One region of the Rhizobium sp. P43 genome, then DNA from elsewhere that is predicted to be linked to it. Evidence: predicted binding sites of a transcription regulator. Region 1 holds the regulator's gene; the other holds the start of a gene.

Region 1 (14,442 bases):
GCCCGCCTCACTTTCTTCGCGTGGCCACGGCATGGGTCACGCGCATGTTTGCTGTTACAGGCCCGACACAATCTTATTGGCAAGGCTCGTTGGACATGCGAAACCGGGATGAAAGGTGAGCGGGCGCAAGCTGGCTGCCACAAGGATGGACATAGGAATGCTGCAAGCGACAGGAGCTGGAGTTCAGACGACCGGAAACCGATCCGACGCCGATGCCTATCGGCGCGCGGTCAGTCACTCCCGGCGCGTCCGGCGCCTGCGTATCCTGCTACCGGTCGCAGCGCTCATCATCACGCTGGCATTCATTGCCGTCTCCATGGTGCGCAGCCTGTTGCCCGACGAACTGCAGATCGAGTCCGCCAAGATTGAAGACGGCAAGGTCGTCATGGAGAAGCCGGCCATTGCCGGCCGCAACGAAGATGGCGTGCGCTATTCCATGCGCGCCGAGCGCGCCCTGCAGGACATCAAGAACCCCAACATGATCACCCTCGATACGATCGCGGCCGCCCTGCCGGTGAGCGACACGGTGATCGCTCGCGTGGTTGCCGCCAGCGGCATCTTTGACCGCGCCGCCAATTTTCTTACGCTCGACAAGCCCTTCACCCTCAATCTGAGCAGCGGCATCGATGCGCAGTTCAACTCGGCGCGCCTTGACATTGCCGGCGGCACCATGAAAACCGACGATCCCGTGGCCATCCAGACCAAAGGCGCGTCGATTGTTGCGAACTCGCTCGAGATGAAGGATAAGGGGCGAACCATGATATTCGCGGGCAGTGTGAAGTTGAACATCGAGCCGTCCGCCATTCGCAGCAATCGGTCCACGGAAGCCGTCCAGCCATGATTTACCGCTCCTTTGCCCAGTTTACCCTCGCTGGCGCTCTCCTCGTTTCGGCAAGCGCGTTTGCCACGATGGCTTCGGCACAGACGACCAGCAGCCAGATGAACGGCCTGAAGCTGTCGAACGATCAGCCGATCCAGATCGAAAGCGATCAGCTCGAAATCCGCGAGCAGGAAAAGAAGGCCTTCTTCACCGGGAATGTGAAGGTGGTTCAGGGAACGACGACGCTGCAGGCCGGCACCATGGTGGTGCATTATCGCGGCGAGGGCCAGACGGTGACCCAGGGCAATGCCGACATCGAGAAAATCGACGTCGCGGACAAGGTCTTCCTCTCCTCCGGAACCCAGCAGGCGACTGCCGACACCGGCTATTTCGATATGGCCAAGCAGCTTTTCGTGCTCGAGGGCGAGCGCGTGGTGCTGTCGGAAGGCCAGAATGTCTTCGTCGGCTGCAAACTCACGGTTCAAATGGAATCCGGCCAGGCCAAGCTCGATAGCTGCGGCAGGCGCGTTCAGATCCAGCTCGATCCGCAGTCGCAGAAGCCGAGCAACTGACGGATCCGCGTGAACGTGCAAATTCCCTTTTTCTCCAGGACGAAGCAGCCCAAGAAGGCCCCGACCCCAGCCGGCCTTCCGGGCGACAAGTCGCGCTATGAAGGCACGCTGATCGCCCATGGACTGACGAAAACCTATAATTCCCGTCGTGTCGTCAACGGTGCATCCCTTGTTGTGCGCCGTGGTGAAGCCGTTGGTCTGCTTGGGCCGAACGGCGCCGGCAAGACGACCTGTTTCTACATGATTACGGGCCTGGTGCCGGTGGATGCCGGAACGATTTCCATCAACGGCAATGATGTCACGTCGATGCCGATGTATCGGCGGGCGCGTCTCGGCGTTGGCTATCTGCCGCAGGAAGCCTCGATCTTTCGCGGGCTCACCGTGGAAGAAAATATCCGCGCAGTGCTTGAGGTGCATGTTTCCGACAAGCGCCAGCGCGAGGCGAAGCTCGACGAGCTGCTCGCCGAATTCCATATCGAAAAACTGCGGAAATCACCGGCTGTTGCGCTTTCAGGCGGCGAACGTCGGCGCCTGGAAATCGCGCGCGCCTTGGCGACGGATCCGACCTTCATGCTGCTCGACGAGCCGTTTGCAGGCGTAGATCCGATTTCCGTCTCAGACATTCAGAACCTGGTACGACACCTGACGGCTCGCGGAATCGGCGTTCTGATCACCGACCACAATGTGCGTGAAACGCTGGGCCTGATCGACCGGGCCTATATCATCCATGCGGGTGAAGTGTTGACCCATGGCCGGGCCAACGACATCGTCAACAATGCCGATGTGCGCCGTCTTTATCTCGGCGATAAGTTCAGCCTCTGACGTCCCCACGAAGAAAACGACGTTCCGCGCCCCGCTGCGGCTTGACCAAAGTAAAATAAAAAGCAATTTTTGGGCCAAGTGGAATTTCCCGTTATGAATGGCGGGATTGCGGGGGAATGTAGGGGAGTCGAACGTCCGCCATGGCCTTATCCGCCAACCTGATGCTGCGACAAAGCCAGTCTCTGGTGATGACTCCCCAGTTGATGCAGTCGATTCAGCTGTTGCAGATGACCCATCTCGAACTGATGCAGTTCATCTCACAGGAAGTAGAACGGAATCCGCTGCTTGAAATCGCGGCAGATGACGGAGATTTGAGCGGTGAGACTCCAGACAATGCCGACCGCCACGCCAGCGCCGCCCCGGACAATGCCTCCGACGAGATGGGAGCCGTGCCATCGCTCGACAGCGACTGGTACGAGAATGGCGCCAGCGAGCGGCTGAACGACCGGCTGGACACCAATTTTGACACGGCTTTCACCGACGAGGGTTCGGCTCAGCGACCGGATGCCCCCGAACTGCTCGGCCAATGGAAGTCGATGCCAGGACAATCCGGCGAAGGAAGCGAGGGCTACGACCTCGATGACTTCGTGGCCGGCCAGGTCAGCCTTCGCGATCACCTTCAGCAGCAGGTTCCCTTTGCGCTTCCCTCCGCGTCCGACCAGTTGCTTGCATCCGTGCTGATCGACCATCTCGATGAAGCGGGCTATTTGCGTGCCGATCTCGATGAGGTGGCCGTTCGTCTCGGGTTGACGACGGCCAGTGTGGAGCTCGTGCTGCACACCCTGCAGACGCTGGAACCTGCTGGCGTCTTCGCTCGCAATCTCAGCGAATGTCTGGCGATCCAGCTTCGCCAGCGGGATCGCTACGATCCGGCGATGGCGGGTCTCGTGAACAACCTCGAACTTCTTGCCAAGCGCGACTTTGCGACGCTCAAGAAGATCTGTGGCGTGGACGAGGAAGATCTCATCGACATGCTGGCGGAAATCCGCAAGCTCAATCCGAAACCCGGCAGCTGTTTCGAGCATTCAGTCAGCGAATCCGTGACGCCCGACATCGTCGTCAGGGCGGACGGGGCCGGCGGCTGGCGGGTTGAACTCAATCCGGATGCCCTGCCCCGCGTGCTTGTGAACCACAGCTACATGGCTGCCGTCGGGCGACGCGGCAGTGCGAAGGAGACGCCGGACCAGGCTTTCATGTCGGAATGCCTGCAGAATGCCAACTGGCTCACCCGCAGCCTCGACCAAAGGGCGCGGACGATCACCAAGGTGGCAGCCGAGATCGTGCGTCAACAGTCCGCTTTCCTCGATCACGGCGTCGATCATTTGCGGCCGCTCAATCTGAAAACAGTCGCCGATGCGATCAAGATGCACGAATCGACCGTCAGCCGCGTGACGACCAACAAATACATGCTGACACCGCGCGGGCTCTTCGAGCTCAAATACTTTTTCAGCGTATCGATTGCCTCGGCCGAAGGCGGCGACAGCCATTCCGCGGAATCCGTTCGTCACAAGATCCGCGCGCTCATCGACAAGGAGAGCCCTGATGCCGTCCTTTCCGACGATGATATCGTCGATCAGCTGAAATCATCCGGCGTCGATCTCGCACGCCGCACCGTGGCAAAATACCGCGAGGCCATGAACATACCCTCCTCCGTCCAGAGGCGGCGCGAAAAGCGCGCTTTAGCCAAGGTTTCGGCTGTTTGAAGGGCGCCTTTTCGCCGCAATGATTAACGGGAGATTGACTCTCGATCTCAAGGCGGCTAGAAGCGCGCCGCAATCGACAGCGCACACTGTTGACCGAGGGAGAGACCCTCGAAGACGCCCGACAAACGAAGGTAGAGACTGACCGAACCGCTCGAAAAGCTTGGACGCGGACGTCGCTTGGCGTAAAATGGATACGCAACCAATCATAAGAAGGGAAACTCCATGAGTGTGCGTGTATCCGGCAAGCAGATGGAAATCGGTGAAACGTTCCGGCAGCGGATCGAAGATCGAATCCAGGATGCGGTTACCAAGTACTTCGACGGAGGGTATTCCGGGCAAGTGGTCGTTACGAAGTCGCAGTCGCGCTTCTCGGCTGATTGCCTGGTGCATCTCGATACCGGCGCAAACCTGCATGCGGCAGGCGAGGCCAATGATCCGCAAGTGGCCTTCGATACGGCTTTCGAGCGCGTGGAGAAGCGTCTGCGGCGCTACAAGCGCAAGCTGAAGGATCATCATGCCGGAGAGCCGGTCAACCCGCCGGTTGAGATCGCTTATACGGTCATGGATTCGGTCGCCGAAGAGCATGACGAAGTGCCGGAAGACTACGCGCCGACCATCGTGGCGGAAAGCAGCAAGAAGCTGCGGACCATGTCGGTGGCTTCAGCCGTTATGGCTCTCGACATGACCGACGAACCGGTTCTTCTGTTCAGAAGCCCGGGGAAAGAACAATTGAATATCGTTTATCGTCGCAATGACGGTAATATCGGGTGGATCGATTCCGCCAACATCAAAGGCTGACGGTTGACTTGGGCGGCCCCGACAGGCGGCCGCCCAAGCTTCGGCCTGAAGCATGAAGGACATTGATATGGCATTGGCAGATTTGCTGCAGCAGGATGCTGTCGTACCGGCCCTCCGGGTCAATTCCAAGAAGCAGCTGCTTCAGGAACTTGCGGCCAAAGCCTCCAAGCTCACAGACATCCCGGAGCGGGAGATCTTTGACGTGATCCTGCAACGCGAGCGTCTCGGCTCGACGGGTGTGGGCAACGGCATCGCCATTCCACATGGCAAGCTGAACAAGATCAGCAAAATCACCGGCATCTTCGCGCGGCTCGAAACCCCCGTGGATTTCGAGGCCCTCGATGACCAGCCGGTCGATCTCGTGTTTCTGCTGCTGGCGCCGGAAGGTGCCGGCGCCGATCATCTGAAGGCGCTGTCGCGGATTGCTCGCGTGCTGCGCGATCAGGATCTCGTGGCCAAGCTTAGGGCAACGGAGTCTGCGTCGGCGATCTACACCTTCCTCAACGAGGAACAGGCGTCTAACGCTGCTTGAGTGGACCTTATCCTGACACGAGCTAAAAAAAGCGCCCCGAAAGGCGCTTTTTTCATTTGAACATGACAGCCCCGGCCCGTCAGGCCTTGGCCGCATCCTCGGCCACGGCCTCCGTCTTCGGGCCACCCTTGGCCACACCGACCATGGCCGGGCGCAACACGCGCTCGCCGATGGCGTAACCGGCCTGGACCACCTGCACGACGGTGTTGTTCGGCACGTTCGGGTTCGGAACCTCGAACATCGCCTGATGGAAGTTCGGATCAAACTTCTGGCCTTCGGCATCTATCTTGCGCACGCCGTGGCGCTCCAGCGTCGACAGCATGCCGCGCTCGGTCATTTCGACACCTTCGATCAGCGCGGTGATGGTCGCGTCGGCCGCGGCGCGGGCTTCTTCCGGCAGGGTTTCGATGGCGCGGCGGAGATTGTCGGAGACCGACAGCATGTCGCGCGCGAAGCCGGTGACTGCATAGGACTTGGCATCCTTGATTTCGCGGTCGGTGCGGCGGCGCAGATTGTCCATCTCGGCGGCCAATCGCAGGAAGCGATCGCGCAGGTCGGCATTTTCGGCCTTCAGGGCCTCGACAGGATCAATATCCTGCGCGGCTGCGGTCTCGTTTTCGTTTGCAACCTGACCTTCGGCGGCCGCGGTTGCTTCTGCCTCTGTGGCTGCCGCGTCAGGTCCGTTCTTGTTGGCTTCTTCGGTCATGACGTTCTCCGGATGATGTCTCGTTTTCGAAGCTAAAGGTTTCGAATGCGTGCCCGATATCAGGGTTTGACGAGAAAAAATCAAGGGTTTGAAGGGAAATTGCCTCACCGCTGGCCGCGCGAGAGCTTGGCCATCAGTTGTGCAGTGTAATCGACCATAGGAACGATGCGCGAGTAGTTGAGGCGCGTTGGACCGATGACGCCGACAGCACCTACGATCCGGTCTTCGCCGTCGCGATAGGGCGCCACGATCAGGGACGATCCAGAGAGCGAGAAGAGCTTGTTTTCCGATCCGATAAAGATCCGAACGCCTGGACCGCTTTCTGCGAGATCCAGGATTTCGATGAGGCTTTCCTTGCGCTCCAGATCGTCGAACAGCAGACGCAGGCGATCGATATCCTCTGACCCCGCCAGCCCTTCGAGCAAATTGGCGCGGCCGCGCACAATCAGACGGGCTGGCTGCTTGTCAGCCACTTCTCCCGACCAGACGGCGAGCCCACGTTCCACGAGATCCTGCGACAGGCTATAGAGCTCGGTCGCAACCTGGCTTTTGAGGTTTTCGATCTGGCCGCGAAGTTCCCGAAGTGTCTGGCCGGAGAGATTTGCGTTGAGGAAATTCGCCGCCTCCGTCAGTTGCGAGGCTGTCACGCCGGCGGGCAGATCAATGATGCGGTTTTCGATCTGGTTGTTTTCTCCAACGAGAACCGCGAGTGCCTTGGTGGGCTCCAGACGAATGAACTCCACATGTTTCAGCACGGGATCGTTCTTGGCCGAGATCACCAGACCGGCGCCACGCGAGAGGCCTGAGAGCATCCGGCTTGCCTCGGTCAGTAGTGCTTCCATCGGTTGATCGGCGCTGGTCGGCCGGATCTGCCGTTCAATCTCGTCACGCTCGCCGTCGGAGAGATCGCCAACCTGCATAAAAGCATCGACAAAGAAGCGCAGGCCTGCCTGGGTGGGTAGGCGCCCGGCGCTAACATGCGGCGCATAAATCAGCCCGAGCGCTTCAAGATCGCTCATCACATTGCGAACCGAAGCCGGCGAAAGCGACATCGGCAGGAGACGCGAGAGATTGCGCGAGCCCAAGGGATCGCCATTGTCGAGATAGGTTTCGACGATACGGCGGAAAATCTCTCTGGAGCGATCGTCCAGCGAGGCGGAAACGTCTGCGACGGTCGTCTTGGGTGATGCCATTATCAGAGCGGACAAGATCTCAGAGGTTTCATGCTACAAATATAATCACTGCTTTTTGGATGACCAAGGGGTAATTCGATCCAGCTTGATCTCGCGGCGCTGCGGGATGGTTTTTCTTTGCAAAAGACAGGCTGCGTCCTTAGAAGGCAACAGACAACCCAGGAGATTGCAATGCGGCCATCCGGCAGAAAAACCGATCAAATGCGCAAGGTTTCGTTCGAGCGCAACTTTTCCAAGCATGCGGAAGGCTCCTGCCTGGTGAAGTTCGGCGATACGCATGTGCTGTGCACGGCAAGCCTCGAAGACAAGACGCCGCCGTGGCTGCGCAATTCCGGCAAGGGCTGGGTGACGGCGGAATATGGCATGCTGCCGCGCGCCACCGGTGATCGCATGAAGCGCGAGGCATCGTCTGGCAAGCAGAGCGGTCGCACGCAGGAAATCCAGCGGCTAATCGGACGCTCTCTCCGTGCAATCGTCGATCTCGAAGCGCTCGGCGAGCGGCAGATCTCGATCGACTGCGACGTCATCCAGGCGGATGGCGGCACGCGCACGGCCTCGATCACCGGCGCCTGGATCGCACTGCATGACTGTCTGAAGTGGATGGAAGCGCGCAACATGGTGAAGGTCGAGAAGGTCCTGAAGGACCATATCGCCGCCGTCTCCTGCGGGATCTTCGCCAGCCAGCCGGTCATCGACCTCGACTATCTCGAAGATTCGGCGGCCGAGACGGATGCGAATTTTGTCATGACAGGCTCCGGCGGGATCGTCGAGATCCAGGGCACGGCCGAAGGCAAGCCCTTCAGCCAGGACGAATTCCTGACGCTGCTCGGCCTTGCCAGGAACGGCATCGATGAACTGGTTGCCCTGCAGAAGCAGGCGATCGGCTGACGGGCCGCAAAGAGAGATCCATGCGTAAACTCGACACTCGCACCATCGTTGTTGCCAGCCACAATGCCGGCAAGATCGCCGAGATCGCCGATCTCATCGGCCCGCTCGGCTTCTCGGCCAAGTCGGCAAAGGAACTGAACTTCGTCGAGCCCGATGAAACCGGGACAACTTTCGAAGAAAATGCCGCGATCAAGGCACTCGCCTCGGCCAAGGCTTCGGGCATGCCGGCCCTTTCCGACGACAGCGGCCTGGTGATCGATGCTCTCGACGGCGCGCCCGGCGTCTACACGGCGAACTGGGCCGAGCGCGAGGATGGCAGCCGCGATTTCAAGATGGCGATGGAGAAGGTCGAGAAGGCCTTGCAGGAGCGCGGGGCCGCGTCGGCTTCACAGCGGACCTGCCGCTTTGTCAGCGTGCTCTGCCTCGCCTGGCCGGATGGTCACACCGAATTCTTCCGGGGCGAAGTCGAAGGCGTGATTGCCTGGCCGCCGCGTGGGACAGCCGGTTTCGGCTATGATCCGGTGTTTCAGCCGGAAGGACATGTGCGTACATTCGGCGAGATGACCGCAGACGAGAAGCATGGCTGGAAGCCGGGCGATCCGGAGGCCCTGTCGCATCGTGCCCGGGCCTTCAAGCTCTTCGTCGAAACCTGCCTGGAGGCCTGACGCGTTGACCGACCGGTCCTTCACGCTGCTGCCCGATACCGGTGAACCCGGCTTCGGCGTCTATGTGCACTGGCCCTTCTGCGCGGCCAAATGCCCTTACTGCGACTTCAACAGCCATGTGCGTCACCAGCCGGTGGACCAGGCGCGCTTCGTTTCGGCCTTCCTCGCCGAACTCAAGGCCGTGCGTGCGCTATCCGGCCCGAAGACGGTCACCAGCGTGTTCATGGGTGGCGGCACACCGTCGCTGATGGACCCCTCCACCGTTGGCGCAATCCTGGACGGGATCGCTGCCAACTGGCACATGCCCGACGGCATAGAGATCACCATGGAGGCCAATCCTTCGAGCGTCGAGGCGACGCGATTCCATGGCTACCGGGCCGCCGGGGTCAACCGTGTTTCGCTCGGGGTGCAAGCGCTGAACGATCCGGACCTGCGCTTTCTCGGCCGCCTGCATGACGTGGCAGACGCGCTGAAAGCCATCAAGCTGGCGCGCGAGATCTTCCCGCGCATGTCCTTCGACCTGATCTACGCCCGCCCGAACCAGACGGTCGAGGCCTGGGAGCGCGAATTGAAGGAGGCGATCTCCTATGCGGTTGATCATCTGTCGCTCTACCAGCTGACGATCGAGGAAGGCACCGCCTTCTACGGCCTGCACAAGGCCGGCAAGCTGATCGTGCCCGACGATGATCACGCCGCAACGCTTTACGAGGCGACGCAGGAGATCACCGCCCGCGAAGGGCTTCCGGCCTACGAGGTTTCCAACCACGCACGCCCAGGCGCCGAGAGCCGGCATAACCTGACCTATTGGCGCTATGGCGACTATGCCGGTATTGGTCCCGGCGCCCATGGACGGCTGACGCAAGGACGGAGCAAGATCGCAACCGTCGCCGAACGTCATCCGGAGACCTGGCTTTCCGCCGTCGAGCAGAATGGTCATGGCATCATCGAACGCGAAGAGCTTGATCACGAGGCCCAGGCGGATGAACTTCTGCTGATGGGGCTTCGCCTACGCGAAGGCGTCGATCTCGCCCGCTGGCAGCAGTTGTCCGGCCGCGATCCCGATCCGGACAAGGAGCAGTTCCTGCTCGAACAGGGCTTTATCGAGCGGCTCGGCAATTCGCGGCTGCGCTGCACGCCGCCGGGCATGCTGATCCTCGACGCTGTCGTCGCAGATCTCGCCTGCTGAGGAGTTGGAAACGATGCCAGTCGATGCCGCCTTTTCCCGCTTCGACATGGCCCGTCTCTACGATGCGTTCAACCATCATGGCGAAGACGGCGATTTCTACGAGAATTTCGCCAAGGCGCCCTGCCGCGTGCTCGATATCGGCTGCGGCACGGGGTCGGTGACGATGCGTCTGGCGAAACGCGGACACCAGGTGACCGGTGTCGATCCGGCAGACGGCATGCTGCAGATGGCTCGGATGAAGGACGGACAAGGTCGGGTCGAGTGGGTCCAGGCTCCTGCCGCAGAGTTTTCACTCCCTGATCGTTTCGATCTCGCCATCATGACGGGCCATGTCTTCCAGGTGTTTGTCGACGATGCCGAGACGCTTGCCGCCTTGCGCAACATTCATCGGCATATGAAGCCAGGCGGCAGAGTGATCCTCGAAAGCCGCAATCCGCTGACCAAGGCCTGGGAAGGCTGGACGCAAGCAAAGACGCGCGAACGACGGGCCATCGACGCAGTCGGGTCTGTTGAGGTTTTCTATCAGATCAAGACTGTTGAGGTCGAGCACGTGACCTTTGACGCAGTCTTCTCGATCGAAGCCACGGGCGAGACGCTGATCAGCGAGAGCCGGCTGAGGTTTGCAAAGGTCGAAACAATCCAGAGCCTGCTTGCGGCAGCGGGCTTCCACGAGGTCGAGCTGCTCGGCTGGTGGGATCGCACACCCTATTCGGACACCAGTCCCGAAATCATCGTGATCGCGCGGTCCTGAACCGACTGTCGGATACGAAAAGGCCACCGCGAGCCCTTTGGGATCGCGGTGGCCTCTATCTTTGCGGCGGGCCGCTTACTCGTTGATCAGGCGGCGCAGCAGTTCGATTTCCTGCGACAGCTTCTGGTCGGCGGCGATCAGTTCCTCGATCTTGCGGACCGCATGAAGGACCGTCGTGTGGTCGCGACCGCCGAAGCGACGGCCGATTTCCGGGAAGGAACGCGGGGTGAGCGTCTTCGACAGATACATGGCGATCTGGCGCGGCTTGACGATGACGCGGGTGCGGCGGTTGGAGACGAGCTCCTGACGCGACACGTTGTAGTGACGGGCGACGACACGCTGGATGTCTTCGATGCGCACGCGCTTCTGATCGCCAGCGCCAACGAGATGGGCCAACAGTTCGTCGACACGCTCGATCGACAGGTTCGGCTCGAAGGAGCGACGGAAGAGCAACTGGTTGAAGGCGCCTTCCAGGTCACGGCCACTGCTCGTGATATTGCGGGCGACATGCTCGAGGATTTCGGCCGGAATGTCGATCGACGGATCGTCCTTGCGGGCGGCCTCCAGGCGCGACTTCATCATGTCGAGGCGCATCTCGTAATCAGGCGCCTCCATTTCGATGGCAACGCCACCCTGCAGACGCGAGCGAACGCGCGGATCGAGCGATTCCAGTTCCCAGGGCGCACGGTCTGCAGCAACGACAACCTGCTTGGCGCTATCGAGCAGCATGTTCAGGAGATGGCAGAACTCATGCTGGATCATCTTACCCTGCAGGAACTGCATGTCGTCGATGATCAGGAGGTCGATGTTGCGCAGCGAGTCCTTCAGCGTCAGGGCGTCGTTGTCGCGGATCGCGGTTGCGAAGCGCCACATGAAGTATTCGGCGGTCAGATAGACGACGCGCGGTGCGCGCGGGCTCTGGATCGCGGCATTGGCGATCGCCTGCAACAGATGCGTCTTGCCGAGACCGACCGAGGAGTGGATGAACAGCGGGTTGAAGCGTACGGCGCCAGCGCCAGCCTCTGCAATGGTCTTGGCGGCGGCCAGCGCCACGCGGTTGGACGCGCCTTCGACGAAACCATCAAAGGTGTAGCGGCTGTCGAGCGGGGAGCCGAAAAGCGGACCTGCGGGTGTAGCGCGGGTGCTCGACGGCGCATGGGTCTGCGAAGAGGCGATCTGGCCGACGGTCTGCGGACCGGTCTTGCGGATCGATGCCGGCTGCGCCTGCTCGACGCCGACCGAACGGTCTTCTGCGGCTGGGCCACGGGTGCTGCGGCTTGCGGTGCGCACCATGATTTCGACCTTGAGGACAGAAGGGTCCTCAGCCTGGAAGATCGACGTGATCAAATCCAGATAGCGGTTGTTGATCCAGGACTTCAAAAACGTTGTGGGAACAGTCAGTCGAACAACACTCTTGGATGCGGAGTGGAGCTTCAGGCGGGCGAACCAGCTCTGGTATACGTCCGCCCCAACCTGCGCCTTCAGCCGCTTGCTGAAACGGTCGAAGAGATCAGTGTGAGTCATTTCGGCGTTCTCTCCTGCTCCTTCGGAGCATGCGGCGCCGAGCGCCGAATGTGCATTGTCCCCGTTCGCCAACGCACCGGCCGTCATAGAGTTCATATGCATGTTGCCGCCTTCCAAATTCATTCCAGGTGCCGGGCGTTTCTCGTGCCGTCCGACAGCCGCTTCATCTCTAGTCGATCCCTCGCGGGATCGACGGTCCCCGAACACAGTGTGCCGCCTCCAGCCAAAAAGCCGGCTCAACTTTCCGTCGTCCCTCACGCCGACGGCAGTGCCCCACATGCAGCATCCTCGTCATGCCGCGCACTCATGCTCTGATCGTGACCTGCGGCCACTCTCAAGATGCAAAACCGCCACCACGCGGAAACAGCCAAGCTTCCGATGCAATGTCGATCACTTTATGAGAAAACGGAGTTGAAACACCCCGCTTTGGCAAGAGCGATCAGTCTCGACTGCATTTCTGCCCTTCGGACCGTCGTTTCTGGCCATTGGCTGGCCCCTTGCTGAGAAACATTAAGGCAGGATCAAAAGCCAAGATCAACACCGATTTTTGGCCTGGCGTGCCGATGAGCCATTGACTCTTCGTAGTTCATTTTCGCGTCATATTCGGGCGAAAAAGAAACGCTTTTGAATCAAGGAGATTCCCAAACAGGCACAAAGAGGGACGGGAAAGACGCGAAAAAATAAAATTTCTCTTGACTCGCGAGGGGGGCAACTTCCCCTAGGGTAAAGGGGGTTTCAGTCGGGATACCTCGCTGAAGTATTTGTATTTATTGTGTTTTTTATGTCACCAGACTGACACCTAACAAGCCATCAGGAGGCTCTAAAACATCGCATCGAGGTATCTTACGGGCACAACGCCAAAAAGCCCGGCGAAACGCCAGGCTCTTCGAAAAATGTCATAAAGGTGTCTAAATTTAGACGGCCAGGGCCTTCACACGAGCGGCCAGACGCGAGATCTTGCGCGATGCCGTGTTGGCGTGAACAACGCCCTTGGTGGCGGCGCGCTGGATCTCCGGCTGAGCAGCCTTGAGGGCGTCCTTGGCGACCGCTGCGTCACCAGAAGCGATTGCTTCTTCGACCTTGCGGATGAAACCACGGACCCGCGAACGGCGAGCCTTGTTGACTGCAGTGCGGCGAGCGATCTTGCGGGTCGCCTTCTTCGCCGAAGTTGTGTTGGCCATGGATGCCTCTCTTCGAATTCAAACCAAAGCCCACCATCGCCGCGTCGGGTCAGAGCAACCGCACCATTCAGCACTTGGGGAGCTGTTTCATGGAAAAGCCCAATGGCTTTCCCAACCGTGGGCGGGCATATAGCGGGAAAGCAGGGATGCGTCAACGCGGATTCTGCAGATAACGCGTCCCTCGTCGCGCTTATCTGTTCTTGAAGGCGGGCTTCCGCTTTTCCACAAAAGCGGCCATGCCTTCCTTCTGGTCCTCGGTCGCAAAGAGCGAGTGAAACAGCCGCCGCTCGAACCGCAAGCCTTCGCTCAAAGTCTGTTCGAAGGCGCGGTTGACGGCTTCCTTCGCCATCAACACTGAAGGCAGCGAGAAGGAGGCGATCTTGGCGGCGGCTTCGAGGGCCTCGTCGATCAGGCGCTCCGGCTCGACGACCCGCGCCACGAGACCTGCGCTCTCGGCCTCAGTCGCATCCATCATGCGGCCAGTCAGGCAAAGATCCATGGCCTTGGCCTTGCCGACGGCGCGTGTCAGCCGCTGGGAGCCACCCATGCCGGGGATGACGCCGAGCGTGATCTCCGGCTGGCCGAACTTCGCGGTCTTCGAGGCGATGATGAAGTCGCACATCATCGCAAGCTCGCAGCCTCCGCCAAGTGCGAAACCGGAGACGGCGGCAATGAAGGGCTTGCGGAAGCCGGCGATTTCGTCCCAGCCGCTGATAAAGTCGCCGGTATAGGCATCGACGAAATCGAGCGACTGCATTTCCTTGATATCAGCCCCGGCGGCAAAGGCCTTTTCGGAGCCCGTGAGTACGACGGCGCCGACGGCGGCATCGGCCTGCAGCTCGGCCAGGAGCTGGCGGAGTTCGCGCATGACAGCGGAGTTCAGCGCGTTCAGCGCCTGCGGCCGGTTGAGCGTCACAAGCGCGACGCGGTCACGCCGTTCGATCAGCAGGGTTTCATAGGTCATGGTTTCCTCCCTAGCGCGGCCCCACGGGCCTTATTTCTGGCAGTGACGACAATAGAATGTCGAGCGGCCGGATTGAACTATCCTTTCGACGGTTCCCCCGCAACCATCCGTGAGGCAGGGCTTGCCCTCGCGGTCGT
Region 2 (14,442 bases), 1.4 Mb from region 1:
CCGGTCCTGAATCGGCCAACAATGCCGGTGCCCAGACTTCGTTCATTCCGCTGCTGACACTCGGCATTCCCGCCAATCCGGTCATGGCGCTGATGGTCGGGGCCATGATCATCCAGGGCATCGTGCCGGGTCCGAATGTTGCCACCGAGCAGCCGGCCCTCTTCTGGGGCATCATCGCCTCGATGTGGATCGGCAACTTGATGCTCTTGGTTCTGAACCTGCCGCTGATCGGGCTCTGGGTGAAGCTGCTGACGATCCCGTACTACGTGCTCTTCCCGATCATCATGGCCTTCTGCTCGATCGGGGTCTACAGCGTCAACGGCAACATCTACGACCTCTATGCCGTCGCCTTCTTCGGGCTCATCGGCTACGTGCTGGTCAAGCTGCGCTGCGAGCCGGCACCCCTGTTGCTCGGCTTCGTTCTCGGCCCGCTGCTGGAGGAAAACCTGCGCCGCGCCATGATCCTTTCGCGTGGCGACCCGTCGACCTTCGTCACCCGGCCGATCAGCGCGACACTGCTTCTGATCGCGCTTGCGGTGCTCATCATCGTCTTCCTCCCGAGCGTCAAGAAGAAGCGCGAGGAGGTTTTCCAGGACGAGGACTGATATCCCTCATCCTGTGATTTCGAGAGGCTGGCGGCGACGCCAGCCTTTTTTCATGGAAGGTTGGGGGAGAAGAGCGATGTCCAGTTGCGGATGAACTCTTCCCGCGTGGCCCTGTCCTGGGCGGCCAGCAGCGCCGGGCCGACCCTGATGGGGCGGCCGATGCCGGACTCGATCAGCGAGGCCGGCCCATCCACGCCGGGGGGCAGAGGTGCGTTTTCGGCAAAGTAGAAGGCCTTTTCGCGCGCCACCGTCTGGCCGCGCTCCGAAACGAGATAGTCGATGAAACGGGCTGCGAGATCCGGCTGCGGCGAATGCGTCGGGATCATCGCACCGCGGGTGAGGATCAGCGTATAGTCACGCGGTACGACGACCCGCATGTCGTTGTTGCGCAGGTAGCGCCCATAGGCATAGGAGCCGAGGATATTGTAGGCGATCTTCAGCCGGCCCTCCTCGATCAGGTCCAGCACTTCCTTGTTGCAGCAGCTTGTGACCACCTGGGCGCGGCTGAAGCTTTCCAGCAGGCGGCCATAGCTTGTCGGTGCCTGCTGGGCGTCGTGGAAGGCGAGCAGATAGCCAACGCCCGAGAGCTGGACATTGTAGGTGCCTATGCGGGTCCAGTATTCGTCCGGCTTGCGGCGCAGAAGTTCGGCGATCTCGACATGCGAGCGCGGCACGTCCTCGGGCGGGACCTGCGAGGCATCATAGACAATCACGGCTGGTTCGAAGGCGAAGCCGAAGATTTCGTCGCGCCAGTTGGCCCAGGCCGAGACCCGTTCGGTTTGCGCCGACCGGTGCGAACGGGCGCAGCCGTCATTGGCGAGTTTGACCAGATGATCGACGGAAGAGGATATCCAAAGGTCGCCATGGCTGCGTTGCTGGCGGCAGGCCAATTCGGCCTCGCGGAAAAGGTCGTTGCTGACATAGTCGTTGAACTCGACCGTCACGTCGCGTGCCGTCTCCTGGAAGTCGAGGATCAGCGGTGCGATTACATCGGCGTCTGTAACGCCATTAATGACCAGCCGTGTCCGCTCTTCCCCAGGCGCTGGAAAAACAGAGCGGTCGCCCTCCAGCGCAACAGCCGAAGTCGATGACAGAGCCGCTGCAACGAGCGTTGTTGTCATCCATTGCAGTGTCGTCGAAAGTCTCACGAGACGGACCTCTCCATCAGAGGAAGTTCGAGGAACACGGTGAAGCCGCTTTCCGGCGCGGGCTCGCGAAAGGCGAGGGCTCCGTTGAGTGTGGTTGCCACTTCAGACGCAATCGCAAAGCCGAGGCCGGAGCTGCCTTCACCCGTCTTCGAGGAAACGAAACGACGCGTAACCTGGGTCCAGTCCTGGGGCGGGATGCCCGGTCCATCGTCTTCGACTTCAATCAGCGCGAAATCGCCTCGCCTTACCACGCGCACGGCAAGGCTTGAAACCACGCCGTGCCGAAGAGAATTGTCGATGACGTTGACGATCGCTTCGCGCAGGCTCAGGCCATCGCCGAGCACCATCAACGGCTCAGGTGGAGCCTCGAAGGAAACCACGATGTCGGGATCGATGGTAATCGGCACGGCAGCGCGGAAGGCCTTGCGTGCGACATCGACAACATCGATCGGCGAGAGCTGAATGGAATCGAAGCGGTGGATCACCATGGCGTGGTTCAGTAGCTGTGTCGTGAAGCGCGCGAGTTCTGACGCTCTGTTGCGCACCCGGTCGAGATGGCGACGATCATTGTCTGAAAGCGCGTCTTCGTTGATCAGGCTTACCTGGGCCGAAAGGGCCGTCAGAGGTGTGCGGATCTGGTGGGCACTGTCGGCGATGAAGCGTTGCAACAGCTGCAGGCGATCGTCGAGGCGTCGCATGAAGTGGTTGATGGATTCCACGAATGGCGAGAGTTCGCGCGGCACGTCGACGGCGAGCGGTGTCAGGTCCTGGCTGTCGCGGCGGCGCAGCGTGTCGCCGAGAGCATCCAGCGGGCGCAGGGAATAGCGAACCGCAAGGATGGTGCCACCCAGTGCCAGCAGGCTCATCACGCCGACCAGTGCCAGCGCCCGCGTGGTCAATTCCGTCGTCAGTTGCTGTCTCGCCTCTGTCGTCTGGGCGATGAGAACATTTGCCCAGCCGCCGATGGCTGGATCGGCAATGGCACGGCTTGCAGCCACCATGCGAACAGGCTGTTCGCGGAAACTTGCGGTTTCAAACAGCGCTTCAGACCTGGCATTGGTGATATCAGCCGGGAAGTCCAGATCCTCGTAACCGGTCAGGGTCGAGCCGTCAGGGGCAACCACGCGGTAAAAGATCTTGTCGCGCGGTGCCAGCCCGAGCAGTTCAAAGGCGCTGGGAGGAAGGTTGACTGTGATGCGGCCCTCTTCGACCAGCAAACTATCGAGAATCTGGATTGCGGCCCCTTGCAGCAACCGGTCATAGGCTTCATCTGCCGCGGCGCGGGCATAGAACCAGGCGGCGGTCATCAGGACCGCAGCGCCGCCCGCGAGAACAACGGCGACGCGGATGACGAGGCGCGCAAAGAGGGAACGCCTAGTCCTCTGCATCGGACACCAGTTGATAGCCCACGCCGCGCACCGTCACGATCCGGGCACTTGCGCCCTCGAGCTTCTTTCTCAGTCGCCCGACATAGAGTTCGATCGCGTTCGGGCCGGCCGGCTCATCAAAACCGAAGAGCTGGTCGAGCAGCTGATCCTTGCTGAAGACGCGCCCTGGACGGCTTGCGAGGATTTCGAGCAGGGTCATCTCGCGACGCTTCAACTGCACCTCGCGATTGCCGACCTTGACGGTGCGCTGCGAGCGGTCGAGCAGGACGTCACCGCATGCAATCACATTCGTGGCTTCGCCGCCGGCGCGCCGACGCAACAGCACGCGGGCGCGGGCCTCCAACTCGCGGAAATCGAACGGTTTGACGAGATAGTCATCGGCCCCAAGGTCTAGCGCGCCGACACGATCGTCGATCTCGGAGCGCGCCGTGAGAACGAGGACGGGGACGGCACTTCCCTTGTCGCGCATGCGTTTCAGAATGGAGAAACCGTCCATCCCAGGGAGCATCACGTCGAGGATGACGAGATCGTATTCGGTGAAGTCAAGGATCTCCGCTGCCGCGCGGCCGTTCGTCTCCCAATCGACGGTGTGGCCGATGGTTTCAAAGCGACGAGAGATCGCTTCACCGACGTCGAGTGTATCTTCCACGAGCAAAATGCGCATGGCAGGACGCTCGCATGTCTGCCAACTTCGATCAAGCTGAAGACGGGCCGTCATCGCAGGCAAATGGTCTCGCGTTCACTGGCGCCACATGAACTTTGACATTGAACCCTCTGGGTTCCGGCCGCATCGTCACCATGAAAGCGGTCTGTCTGCCAGACGCGATTGACGGGGCAGGCCAGGTCTCAAGCCTGAACGTCGTTGACCATCCGCATGGCCGGAGGCGCCGCTTCCATAGCTTCGATCAGCGATGCCATGATCGCCGTCCGAAGGGCATAGGTATTGGCTGTGGTCTTCTTGTGGTCCAGTCTCTGCGCCGCGACGACCAGATTGGCACCCTGCTGCATGACGATCTGCTGAGCCCGGACCATCGCCCAGGTCTCGATATCGATCTGTTCCCTCATGTCCCGCATCCTCAGCTAAATCATTTAGCCCGCGAAGCCTTCTCGAATTGGCCTCGTATTCAAGGATATTCGATTACTTGAATTGGTTAAATCAGTTATCCAAAAAAGGTCATATGATTTGAGAGGCCCCGGTTGATTATTTGGGAAGCGCTTGCGTAGCAAACTTTCAGTCTTCTTTAAGTTCCATGATGCTTATGTGGAGGGATGGAATTTAGGAGGCACCATGAGCTGCAAGGGCTGCAAGAATGGGACGGCGTTCCAGTCTTCGTTTTCGATGGCATTCCAACCGATCATGGACATCCGTCGAGGCGAGATCTTTGCCCATGAAGCTCTCGTGCGAGGTGTAGACGGCAGCGGCGCTGGGCTGGTTTTGTCGCTGGTCGATCCGGACAATCGTTATGCGTTTGACCAGCAGTGTCGGGTCAAGGCCATCGAATTGGCGGCCAATCTCTTTCCCCGTCATGGCATGCCGCATCTGTCGATCAACTTCATGCCCAACGCTGTCTACGAGCCGAGGGCCTGTATTCGTCAGACGCTGGAGACGGCGAGGCGCACCGATTTTCCGCTCGACCGGATCATCTTCGAGTTCACTGAAGTCGAAAAGCTCGACACGGAGCATCTGCTCAACATCCTTCGAAGCTATCGAGAGATAGGCTTTAAAACCGCAATCGACGATTTCGGCGCCGGCTATTCGGGGCTCAACCTGCTCACGCGGTTCCAGCCCGATATCGTCAAGCTCGACATGGATCTGATCCGTGGCATCGACACCGATCCCATCAAACAGGTTGTCGTGCGGCGCACGCTGGATATGTTGCGGGACCTCGGGGTCACCGCCGTTTGCGAGGGCATCGAGACGGCTGGAGAATTTTCGGTTCTGACAGATTTCGGGGTCGATCTCATCCAGGGCTATTACATCGCCCGCCCCACCTTTGAAGGTCTCAGTGAGATCTCGCCATTGCTGGCGGCCTGATCGCTTCACATAGGAAGGGGCCACCTTCGACAGGCGGCCCCTGGCTTTTTTCTCTGAACGGCCCTCAGAAGTCCATGCCGCCGGCCGGCATCGCCGGGGCTGCTTCCTTCTTCGGCTTCTCGGCGATCATCGCTTCCGTGGTGATCAGGAGGCCAGCAACGGAGGCTGCATCCTGCAGCGCGGTGCGGACCACCTTGGCCGGGTCGATGACGCCCTGGGCGAAGAGGTCGCCATATTCGCCGGTCTGGGCGTTCCAGCCATAGGCGAATTCCGACTTCTCGCGCAGCTTGCCGACGATGATCGAGCCTTCTGCGCCGGCATTCTCGGCGATCTGGCGGACCGGGGCCTCGATGGCGCGACGGATGATGTCGATGCCGACGCGCTGGTCTTCATTGGCGGTCTTCAGGTTTTCGAGCGCCTTGACGGAACGCAGCAGTGCCACGCCGCCACCGGGCAGGATGCCTTCCTCGACGGCTGCACGGGTCGCATGCAGGGCGTCGTCGACGCGATCCTTCTTCTCCTTGACTTCGACTTCGGTCGAGCCGCCGACGCGGATGACGGCAACGCCACCGGCGAGCTTGGCCAGACGCTCCTGCAGTTTCTCGCGGTCGTAGTCGGAGGAGGTCTCCTCGATCTGCGCCTTGATCTGGGCCACGCGACCGTCGATCTCGGCCTTCGAGCCCGCGCCGTTGATAACAGTGGTGTTTTCCTTCTCGATCGACACCTTCTTCGAACGGCCCAGCATGTTGAGGGTGACGTTCTCAAGCTTGATGCCCAGGTCTTCCGAGATGACGGTACCGCCGGTGAGGATTGCGATGTCCTCAAGCATGGCCTTGCGGCGATCGCCGAAGCCCGGAGCCTTGACAGCTGCCACCTTCAGGCCGCCACGCAGCTTGTTGACGACGAGGGTGGCGAGTGCTTCGCCTTCGACGTCTTCCGCGATGATCAGGAGCGGCTTGCCGGACTGGACAACGGCTTCTAGGACCGGCAGAAGGGCCTGAAGGTTCGACAGCTTCTTTTCGTGGATCAGGATATAGGGGTCGTCGAGTTCGACGCGCATCTTTTCCTGATTGGTGACGAAGTAGGGCGAGAGATAGCCGCGGTCGAACTGCATGCCTTCAACGACTTCGAGTTCGGTGTCGGCCGTCTTGGCCTCCTCGACCGTGATCACGCCGTCATTGCCGACCTTCTCCATCGCTTCGGCGAGGTGGCGGCCGATCTCGGTGTCGCCATTGGCGGAGATGGTGCCGACCTGGGCGATTTCCGAGTTGTTGGAGATCTTGCGGGCGTTGTTCTTGAGTTCCTTGACGACGGCATCGACGGCAAGATCGATGCCGCGCTTCAGGTCCATGGGGTTCATGCCGGAGGCGACAGCCTTGGCGCCTTCCTTGACGATGGCCTGGGCGAGCACGGTCGCGGTGGTCGTGCCGTCACCGGCGAGGTCGTTTGTCTTGGACGCGACTTCACGCAGCATCTGCGCGCCCATGTTCTCGAACTTGTCTTCGAGTTCGATTTCCTTGGCAACCGAGACGCCATCCTTGGTGATGCGCGGCGCGCCGAAGGACTTGTCGATCACGACGTTGCGGCCCTTCGGACCCAGCGTCACTTTCACGGCATTGGCGAGGATGTCGACACCGCGCAGCATCTTTTCGCGGGCGTCGGTGTTAAATTTCACTTCTTTTGCAGCCATGGTTCACTCCTCAAAAAGCAAATGATGACCGGTGTTTCTCAGGCGGCTTTCTTCTCGGCGGCCTGGGCTTCGATGATGCCCATGACGTCGGCTTCCTTCATAATCAGCAGCTCTTCGCCGTCGATCTTGATCTCGGTGCCAGACCACTTGCCGAAGAGCACGCGGTCGCCGACCTTGACGTCGAGAGCGACGATCTGGCCCTGTTCATTGCGGGCGCCAGGACCGACGGCGATGACTTCGCCTTCCTGCGGCTTTTCCTTGGCGGTGTCGGGAATGATGATGCCGCCCTTGGTCTTTTCCTCGGACGAAACGCGGCGGACGACGATACGGTCGTGCAGCGGACGGAACTTCATGTTTTCCTCCTGGACAAACAAAATGGAACGTCCCCAAAGGCCGGACCGGATGCGGTCCGGACGGGTTGCCGGACCCTCCAACGGCATCCGGCGGGCGAAGATTTGGTTTGTCCGATTTTGTCTTTCAAGAGGGGTTCGAGAAAAAATCAGCACTCGCGCCATTGTGCTGCTAACAATCTGATTTTCAATCACAATTTGTGACGCCTTCTTGTCAGATATGGAATTTTTGTCAAACTTTTTATCGTCAGTGACCAAGAGGGAAACCGCATGAAATCTTCTGCAGACTTCACCCTCCAGATGGAGGGTTATGGCCTTACCACCGCGCATATTCTCTACCGCATGCCCGACTTCCGCTCCGTGCTTCAGACCTTCCTCTGGCAGGACTACGATCTTGCCCCCGATTTCCCACAGATGACCAAGTTCCTGAATTTCTGGCGGACCAATCTCGACGGCGATTTGCATTCGGTGCGCTTCAGCCACAAGCGGCTGATCGGGCCGAACGAATGGCGCAAGGTGGACGGAGAATTCAACCTCCACTGAGGATCCTGGATCGCCCGGGACGACGGGAACAAGGCAGGCTGGTGGGCGTTGGTCCGGGTCGGACACCCCACCTCCCAAGGATGCCAGCATGCCCTTTCCCGTTTCGACCTACCGTTTGCAGTTTCGCGGCGGCATGGATTTCGACCGCGCCATCGGGCTCGTGCCCTATCTCAAGCGCCTCGGCATCACCCATCTCTACGCGTCGCCCGTGTTTGCCGCGACGGAGGGGTCGACGCATGGCTATGACGTCACCGATGCCAACGTGATCGATCCCGTGCTTGGCGGTCGGGAAGGGTTCGAACGGCTGGCTGCCGCGTTGAGGTCCGAAGGTCTCGGCCTGATCCTCGACATCGTGCCGAACCACATGGCCGCCAGTCTTGAGAACCCTTGGTGGCGCAGCGTCATCGAACGGGGCGAGGCAAGCCGCTACGGGCATTATTTCGACATCGACTGGAGCCAGCGGCTGACGCTTCCGTTTCTCGGCAAGCCGCTCGAGCAAGCGGTTATGGACGAAGAGGTTTCGCTGGTGATCGATCCCGTGCAAGGGGTGCTCGCATTCGCCTATTTCGACAGTCTCTATCCGCTGAACCCATCGACCTATCCGGCTGCTCTGGCCAAGTGTGAGCATCCCATGGCCGCGCAGCTCTCGGATCTTGGGCGCCGGGCGAAAGCCGGTGAGGAGGCCGAATTCCATCACGCTGTTGTTTCGCTGTGCCGCGACCAGGATTGCGAAGGGTTGCTCAGGGAACTCCAGGCGAAGGCGCGAGAACGAGAGTTTCTGCTCTTTCTGCACGACCTCCAGCCTTTTCGCCTGATGGATTGGACGGAAGCCGCCAAAGGCCTCAGCTATCGGCGCTTCTTCGAAATTGCGGGGCTGGTCGGATTGCGCGTCGAGGCATCGGATGTGTTCGAAGCTGCCCATCGCACCGTTCTGGAGTTGGTTCGCGCCGGCCAGGTTGACGGGTTGCGTATCGACCATGTCGATGGTCTTGCAGACCCCGGCCGTTACTTGCAGCAGCTGCGCGACGCTGTCGGGCCGGACATTCCGATCTATGTCGAGAAGATCCTGGCGCCGGGAGAAGAGCTACCGAAGAGCTGGCCCGTGCAAGGTTCGACCGGCTATGAATTCATCGCGGCCCAGGTGCCGGTTCTGCTCGATTGGACCGGCTTCCTCGCCATTCGGCAGGCTTATGCGGGGATCGCGGGGCCTCAGGCGTCCGTTGCGGAGAAGATGCGGGAGGCGAAGCTGCGGATGATCCGGGTCAACTTCGCCGGCGAGGTAAAGGCCCTGGTCGGGCAGGGCGCCGATTTGCTGCGGCTCGACGAGGACACGATGAACCGGGCCCTCGAAGAGCTTCTTCTCGCCTTCCCGCGTTATCGGACCTATGCCGCGCACGGATACATGAGCGCCGAAGATCGGCAGCTCGTGGATCAGGTGCTGAGCGAAGCAAAAGCGCGGCTGGACGAAACGGCGGCTGATGCGGCCTGGTCCATCGCCGATCTCCTGAAGGGCGAAGGGCGCTTCGAAGATGGTGGCGTCGGAAGCGATCTCTTCCGTCGGCGTTTCCAGCAGTTGACCGGGCCGCTGATGGCGAAATCGCTCGAGGATACGTTGTTCTTCCGCCATGTTGAGTTCCTCGCCTTGAACGAGGTCGGTGGCGAGTTGGAACCGGAGGAGGGCGGCGTCAATCATTTCCATGCCGAGATGCAGCGGTGTGCGGCGACGCAACCATTTGGGCTTTCCGCCTCCTCGACGCATGACACCAAGCGCGGCGAGGATGCCCGCGCGCGTCTCTTCGCGCTTGCCGAGGATGCGCCCCGCTTTGCTGCCCTGATCGAGGGGTGGCGCAAGACGCATGGGGATGCCGTCGTCGAGGTCGATGACAAGCCCGTACCTGAGCCTCAAGTCGAATGGATGATCTTTCAGGCATTGATCGGCCACTGGCCGGTCGAGTTCATGGCCGATGATCGGGAAGGCATTGCCGACTTTGCCGAGCGTGTCCTAGCCTTCGTGGAGAAGTCCCTGCGCGAGGCAAAGCTCCGGACGGACTGGAACGCGGTGAACGAAGACTACGAGAGCGCGGTGAAGGATTATGTCCGCACGCTGCTGTTCGATAGGCCTCAATTCGTCACCGAGCTGGTGCACGAGATCCAGCCGCTGATCTGGGCGGGTCTGATCAATGGCCTTACCCAGACCATTGTCAAACTGACCGCGCCCGGCGTTCCCGACATCTACCAGGGGAGCGAAAGGCTGGATTTCAGTTTCGTCGATCCCGATAATCGTCGTCCGCCGCCTTTCGAAACCTTGGCTGCTTTCGATCCGCAAGCGCCGATCTCTTTCGGCGACGAGCGTGCGCTCGCAGAGGGGTGGCTGAAACAGGCGGTCATCGGTCGAGGTCTGGCGCTTCGCAACCGGCATCCTCAGCTGTTCCTCAAAGGGCAATATCTGCCGTTGACGATCACGGGCCCCCGCCAGTCGCACGTCTTGGCGTTTGCGCGAGAACATGAGGGCATCGCTGCAATCACTGTCGCCTGCCGTCTGCCGATCGCCATGCTTCAGGCGGGCGAGGGGCTGACGTCGGAGCAGTTCTGGGGGGATGCCCTGCTTGAAATACCGGAAGCTCTTGCGGGGCAAGGCTGGACGGAGATTTTGTCTGACCGCCAGCTTGCCGTCGGCAATGATCTTCTGCTGCGAGAGCTGATGGACGGGCAGACGATCGCCTTGCTGACCTCCGAAGCTGGTTAAGCGTGCCTCGCTTCAAGAGCTATGCCGGCGGAGAGACTGCGATGACTCCCACCGGCCACCCCTATTCGTTTGTTCCAGAATTTCAGGCCACAGCGGATCTGGCTCGCGGCAGGAAGCTAACCAGCTGCTTTTGCGGGTTTGAACATTGGCGCATACCGGCTTCGTCTGCCGCCGCGATGAATGCGCTGCGCGCCAGCTCAGTGGCACGGGGCCCACGCAAAGCGTTGCGGCAAAGCCGTAAGGCGCGTTCATAGGCAGGGCCCCGTCTGGTCGGCCACTCAGCATCGAGAAAATCGAGCGCATCATATGCATTTACGAAACGTCGCGTCAGCCCGCAGGGCAATTCGAGCTCGACGGGGATGTTCCAGGTGAAATCGGCTTCAGTCATGCCTTCCTCCGTTTGGCCCGACCAACTCGGAGAAGAGGGCGCGGGTTCCCGCCCCGCAATTAAATAAAGCTGTTATGATATTGATTTTTCTGTTGCGGAACGCGACTGCGCTTCGCGGCGCTCAAGCCAGACCGTTGTTTCATCGCCGGCAAGTTGGCTCGCTTCCACCACGTTCTTCCCGTCCAGCAGGGCGTGCAGCAGGCTGCCGCTGAAGGTGTCGCCGGCGCCGATCGTGTCGCGCACGACGATTGTTCTCGCCAGGGTCAGCATGGTTTCTTCGCAGCCGTCATAAACCGAGATTGCAGAGGGGCCGTCCGTCATCACCAGATGGGAAAGCCTATCCGTTGCGAGCGCCCGGGCCATGGCCCAAACCTCGGTCATGGGCATCCCGGGCAAATCGGCTTTCGAACCGACCATGATGTCGGCGGGACGGACCTCGCCCTCGCGCAGCGGAACCTGCGAGACGACAAGCGGCGCCCGGTTCAGCGAGGCGAGGATGGTGTCCGGCAGCTTCGGCGCGTTGACGTAGAATGCATCCGCCGCGACTTCGTGGTCGAGCACAAAGGTGCGGGAAAGGCGACGCTCGCTGGACAGGATGGTCCGCTCGCCGGTCGGGTCGAGGAGGATATCGGCAAAGTCTGTCTCGCCGTCGCGCCGTGCGATCAGCGTCGTGTCAAAACCGGCGTCCTTGAGTGCGGCATGCGCATCCTTGCCATGCGCATCGCTCATCAGGTTCGATAGCAGCGCCACGTCATGCCCGAGATCGAGCAGCCGGCGCGCGGTGAAATAGCCGCCGCCGCCGAGGCGGGTCTCGCGTGACGACCAGGCGATGCGGCCACCGGAGCGCAAAGGCTCCGTCAGACGCCAGATGCGGTCATGGTTGATGTGGCCGATGACGACCACCCGCTTTTTCTGATCGCCGCTCACTCGGTTGGATCCTTGGGCGCGGGGCGGCTGGTCTCGCGCAAGATCAGTTCCACTGGCCATAGCTCCTTGATATCGGTCGCCTCGCGGCCTGAAAGCAGTTCCAGAACAAGATCTGCGATCCGGCTGCCGGCTGCGCGGATAGAGGACCTGGTCGTCGATAGGGACGGGGCCATGTTGTCGGCAGTCAGGTAGGGAAAGACGTCGTCATGGGCGATGACGGAGATATCTTTGCCGATCGCCAAATTCATCGACCGCGCCGCGCGATAGACGCCAAGCGCCGTCATCATCGACCCGGCGACGAAGGCCGTGGGGCGCTGCCGCATCTCCAGCGCCAAACGGGCGAAGCGAAAACCAATCTCGTCCGTGAAATTGGCATGGGTGACGAGGCTCGGATCATAGTCAATGCCACGTTCGGCCAGCGCGGCCTTGTAGCCTGTCAATCGGTCCAGCGTGAAGGTGAGGCCTTCGCGGCCGTTGAGAAGTGCAATCCGGCGATGGCCAAGATCGAGCAGATGCTCGGTGCTGCGGCGGATCGCGCCTTCGTTGTCGATATCTAGCCAGGCATGCGGGACATCTGTTGCGGAGCGGCCATGCACGATGAAGGGGAGTTTGAGCTCATGCAAAAGTGCTATGCGCGGATCGTTCGGGCGAGGTGAGTGGATAACGACGGCATCGACCCGGCGGCTTTCGGCTAGCCGCCGGTAGAGCTGTAACTCGTCTCCTGCATCGTGCTCCGCCATTGGTGTAATCAGAATGTCGATGTCTTCGCTGCTCAGACGATCGGCCATGCCGCTCATGAATTCGGAGAACTGGTAATCGCCCGACTTGGTCATGACCACGCCGATGGCGCCGGCCCGGCCGGTTGCGAGGCGCACGGCATTGATATTCGGCCGATAGCCGAGGCGGGCGGCCTCTTCCATCACCCGGGCACGGGTCGCCTCATTGACCTCCGGATAGCCGCTCAGGGCGCGGCTCACCGTCGTCGGCGACAATCCGATCTCTCTGGCGAATTCCTTGAGCTTCATTCCTTTAACCGCACTCCTGCCGGAACTTCCGGTCGTGATGCCGCTTATCCCATGCTTGGGGGCGGCATGGCAATTGCAGATCCGCCAGTGTTAAAAACGGTTCAAAATGGTGCGGTGTACTTATGGCCTGGAACTGTTCGCTTCGGTCTCGTTGGAACCGTTTGACAGGTGATTTAACGATTGTATTGTTGCCTCCAAACCGTTTTCAAAAAACCTTGATCCTGCCATGGTCTTGTTCTCCTTTTTCTTTACGTCCGATGGAGCGATGCGACCTGGCAAGACAAGGTCCATGGCCGGTTGCACTGGCAAAACCTAGGGAGAATACAGATGACGATCAGAACGGTTGTCTGGGGTGAAAACATTCACGAGCGCGAAAACGCCATCGTCCGGGGGATCTATCCCGATGGCATGCATGCGACGATCGCTGCCGCGCTGAACACGGATCCGGATATCGAGGCGACAACGGCGACGCTGCAGGAGCCGGAGCATGGGCTGCCCGTCGATCGCCTGGCGGAAACCGACGTTCTGGTCTGGTGGGGGCACAAGGCGCATGGCGAGGTCTCCGACGAGATCGTCGAGCGGGTCGCACACCGAGTCTGGGAAGGCATGGGGCTTTTGGTCCTGCATTCCGGCCATTTCTCCAAGCCGTTCAAGCGACTGATGGGAACACCCTGCGCGCTGAAGTGGCGCGAGGCGGGCGAGCGCGAGCGGATCTGGACGGTCAATCCGGGCCACCCGATTGCGGCTGGCATTCCGGAAAACTTCGTGCTGGAAAACGAAGAGATGTATGGCGAGTTCTTCTCGGTTCCGGAGCCGCTCGAGACGGTGTTCATCTCCTGGTTCGCCGGTGGCGAGATCTTCCGTTCCGGCCTTACCTGGCGTCGCGGTGCTGGCAATATCTTCTACTTCCGCCCGGGTCATGAGACCTATCCGACCTATCACGATGCGACGGTGCAGCAGGTCATCCGCAACGGCGTGAAATGGGCTTATAATCCCATGCCGCGTTATGCCGCCGTGCATGATGCCCCGAATGTGCCGGTCGAACAGGCCCTGGAGCCGATCACCGAACGCGGCCCGCGTCTGCATCAGGCCGGCGAGGAAGGCTACAAATGAGTGTTTCTCCCATTCGTCTCCTGATCCTCGGGACCGGGGGCATGGCCAATACCCATGCCATGAACTTCTCCACGATTGCCGGTGTCGAACTGGTTGCAGCCGTCGATCTCGACATGGCGACGGTGCGCGCCTTCGCCGCCCGCCACAACATTCCCAACACGTTTACTTCGCTCGACGAGGCGATCGCCTGGGGTGAGTTCGATGCCGTCACCAACGTGACGCCCGATCGCGTGCACCATCCAACCACCTTGAAGCTGATTGCCGCCGGCAAGCATGTCATGTGTGAAAAGCCCTTGGCCGAGAACTATGCCAAGGCCGACGAGATGGCGACGGCGGCGGAAATGTCCGGCCTCGTGAACATGGTCAACCTCACCTATCGCAACGTCGCGCAGGTGCAGAAGGCCCGGCAGATGGTCATCGGTGGCGAGATCGGCAAGGTTCGCCATATCGAGGCCTCCTACCTGCAGAGCTGGCTGGTCTCCAA

The links. The regulator HrcA, encoded in region 1, represses chaperone genes, less so after heat shock. The targets are predictions, from matches to a motif close to GTTAGCACTCNCNNNNNGNGAGTGCTAAC.
Region 2: a site for HrcA is predicted at 7,365-7,393, ahead of groES (co-chaperone GroES). Genes of this name have one in related genera too.

Annotation. Positions count from the first base shown of each region.
Region 1 is NZ_CM161539.1:3,231,951-3,246,392, forward strand. Features, by position in the region: gene lptC (LPS export ABC transporter periplasmic protein LptC) at 158-841, shown strand; gene AC1PUL_RS16150 (LptA/OstA family protein) at 838-1,392, shown strand; gene lptB (LPS export ABC transporter ATP-binding protein) at 1,414-2,214, shown strand; gene rpoN (RNA polymerase factor sigma-54) at 2,355-3,917, shown strand; gene hpf (ribosome hibernation-promoting factor, HPF/YfiA family) at 4,140-4,715, shown strand; gene ptsN (PTS IIA-like nitrogen regulatory protein PtsN) at 4,783-5,247, shown strand; gene grpE (nucleotide exchange factor GrpE) at 5,327-5,953, opposite strand; gene hrcA (heat-inducible transcriptional repressor HrcA) at 6,058-7,146, opposite strand; gene rph (ribonuclease PH) at 7,318-8,034, shown strand; gene rdgB (RdgB/HAM1 family non-canonical purine NTP pyrophosphatase) at 8,055-8,699, shown strand; gene hemW (radical SAM family heme chaperone HemW) at 8,704-9,885, shown strand; gene AC1PUL_RS16200 (class I SAM-dependent methyltransferase) at 9,899-10,636, shown strand; gene dnaA (chromosomal replication initiator protein DnaA) at 10,712-12,262, opposite strand; gene rpsT (30S ribosomal protein S20) at 13,075-13,341, opposite strand; gene AC1PUL_RS16215 (enoyl-CoA hydratase) at 13,532-14,305, opposite strand; gene mutM (bifunctional DNA-formamidopyrimidine glycosylase/DNA-(apurinic or apyrimidinic site) lyase) at 14,336-14,442, opposite strand, start outside.
Region 2 is NZ_CM161539.1:262,988-277,429, forward strand. Features, by position in the region: gene AC1PUL_RS01220 (tripartite tricarboxylate transporter permease) at 1-605, shown strand, start outside; gene AC1PUL_RS01225 (ABC transporter substrate-binding protein) at 656-1,753, opposite strand; gene AC1PUL_RS01230 (sensor histidine kinase) at 1,750-3,141, opposite strand; gene AC1PUL_RS01235 (response regulator transcription factor) at 3,128-3,805, opposite strand; gene AC1PUL_RS01240 (hypothetical protein) at 3,988-4,206, opposite strand; gene AC1PUL_RS01245 (EAL domain-containing protein) at 4,430-5,176, shown strand; gene groL (chaperonin GroEL) at 5,241-6,866, opposite strand; gene groES (co-chaperone GroES) at 6,905-7,219, opposite strand; gene AC1PUL_RS01260 (usg protein) at 7,487-7,759, shown strand; gene treY (malto-oligosyltrehalose synthase) at 7,848-10,505, shown strand; gene AC1PUL_RS01270 (DUF982 domain-containing protein) at 10,588-10,893, opposite strand; gene AC1PUL_RS01275 (PfkB family carbohydrate kinase) at 10,966-11,820, opposite strand; gene AC1PUL_RS01280 (substrate-binding domain-containing protein) at 11,817-12,845, opposite strand; gene AC1PUL_RS01285 (ThuA domain-containing protein) at 13,173-13,958, shown strand; gene AC1PUL_RS01290 (Gfo/Idh/MocA family protein) at 13,955-14,442, shown strand, end outside.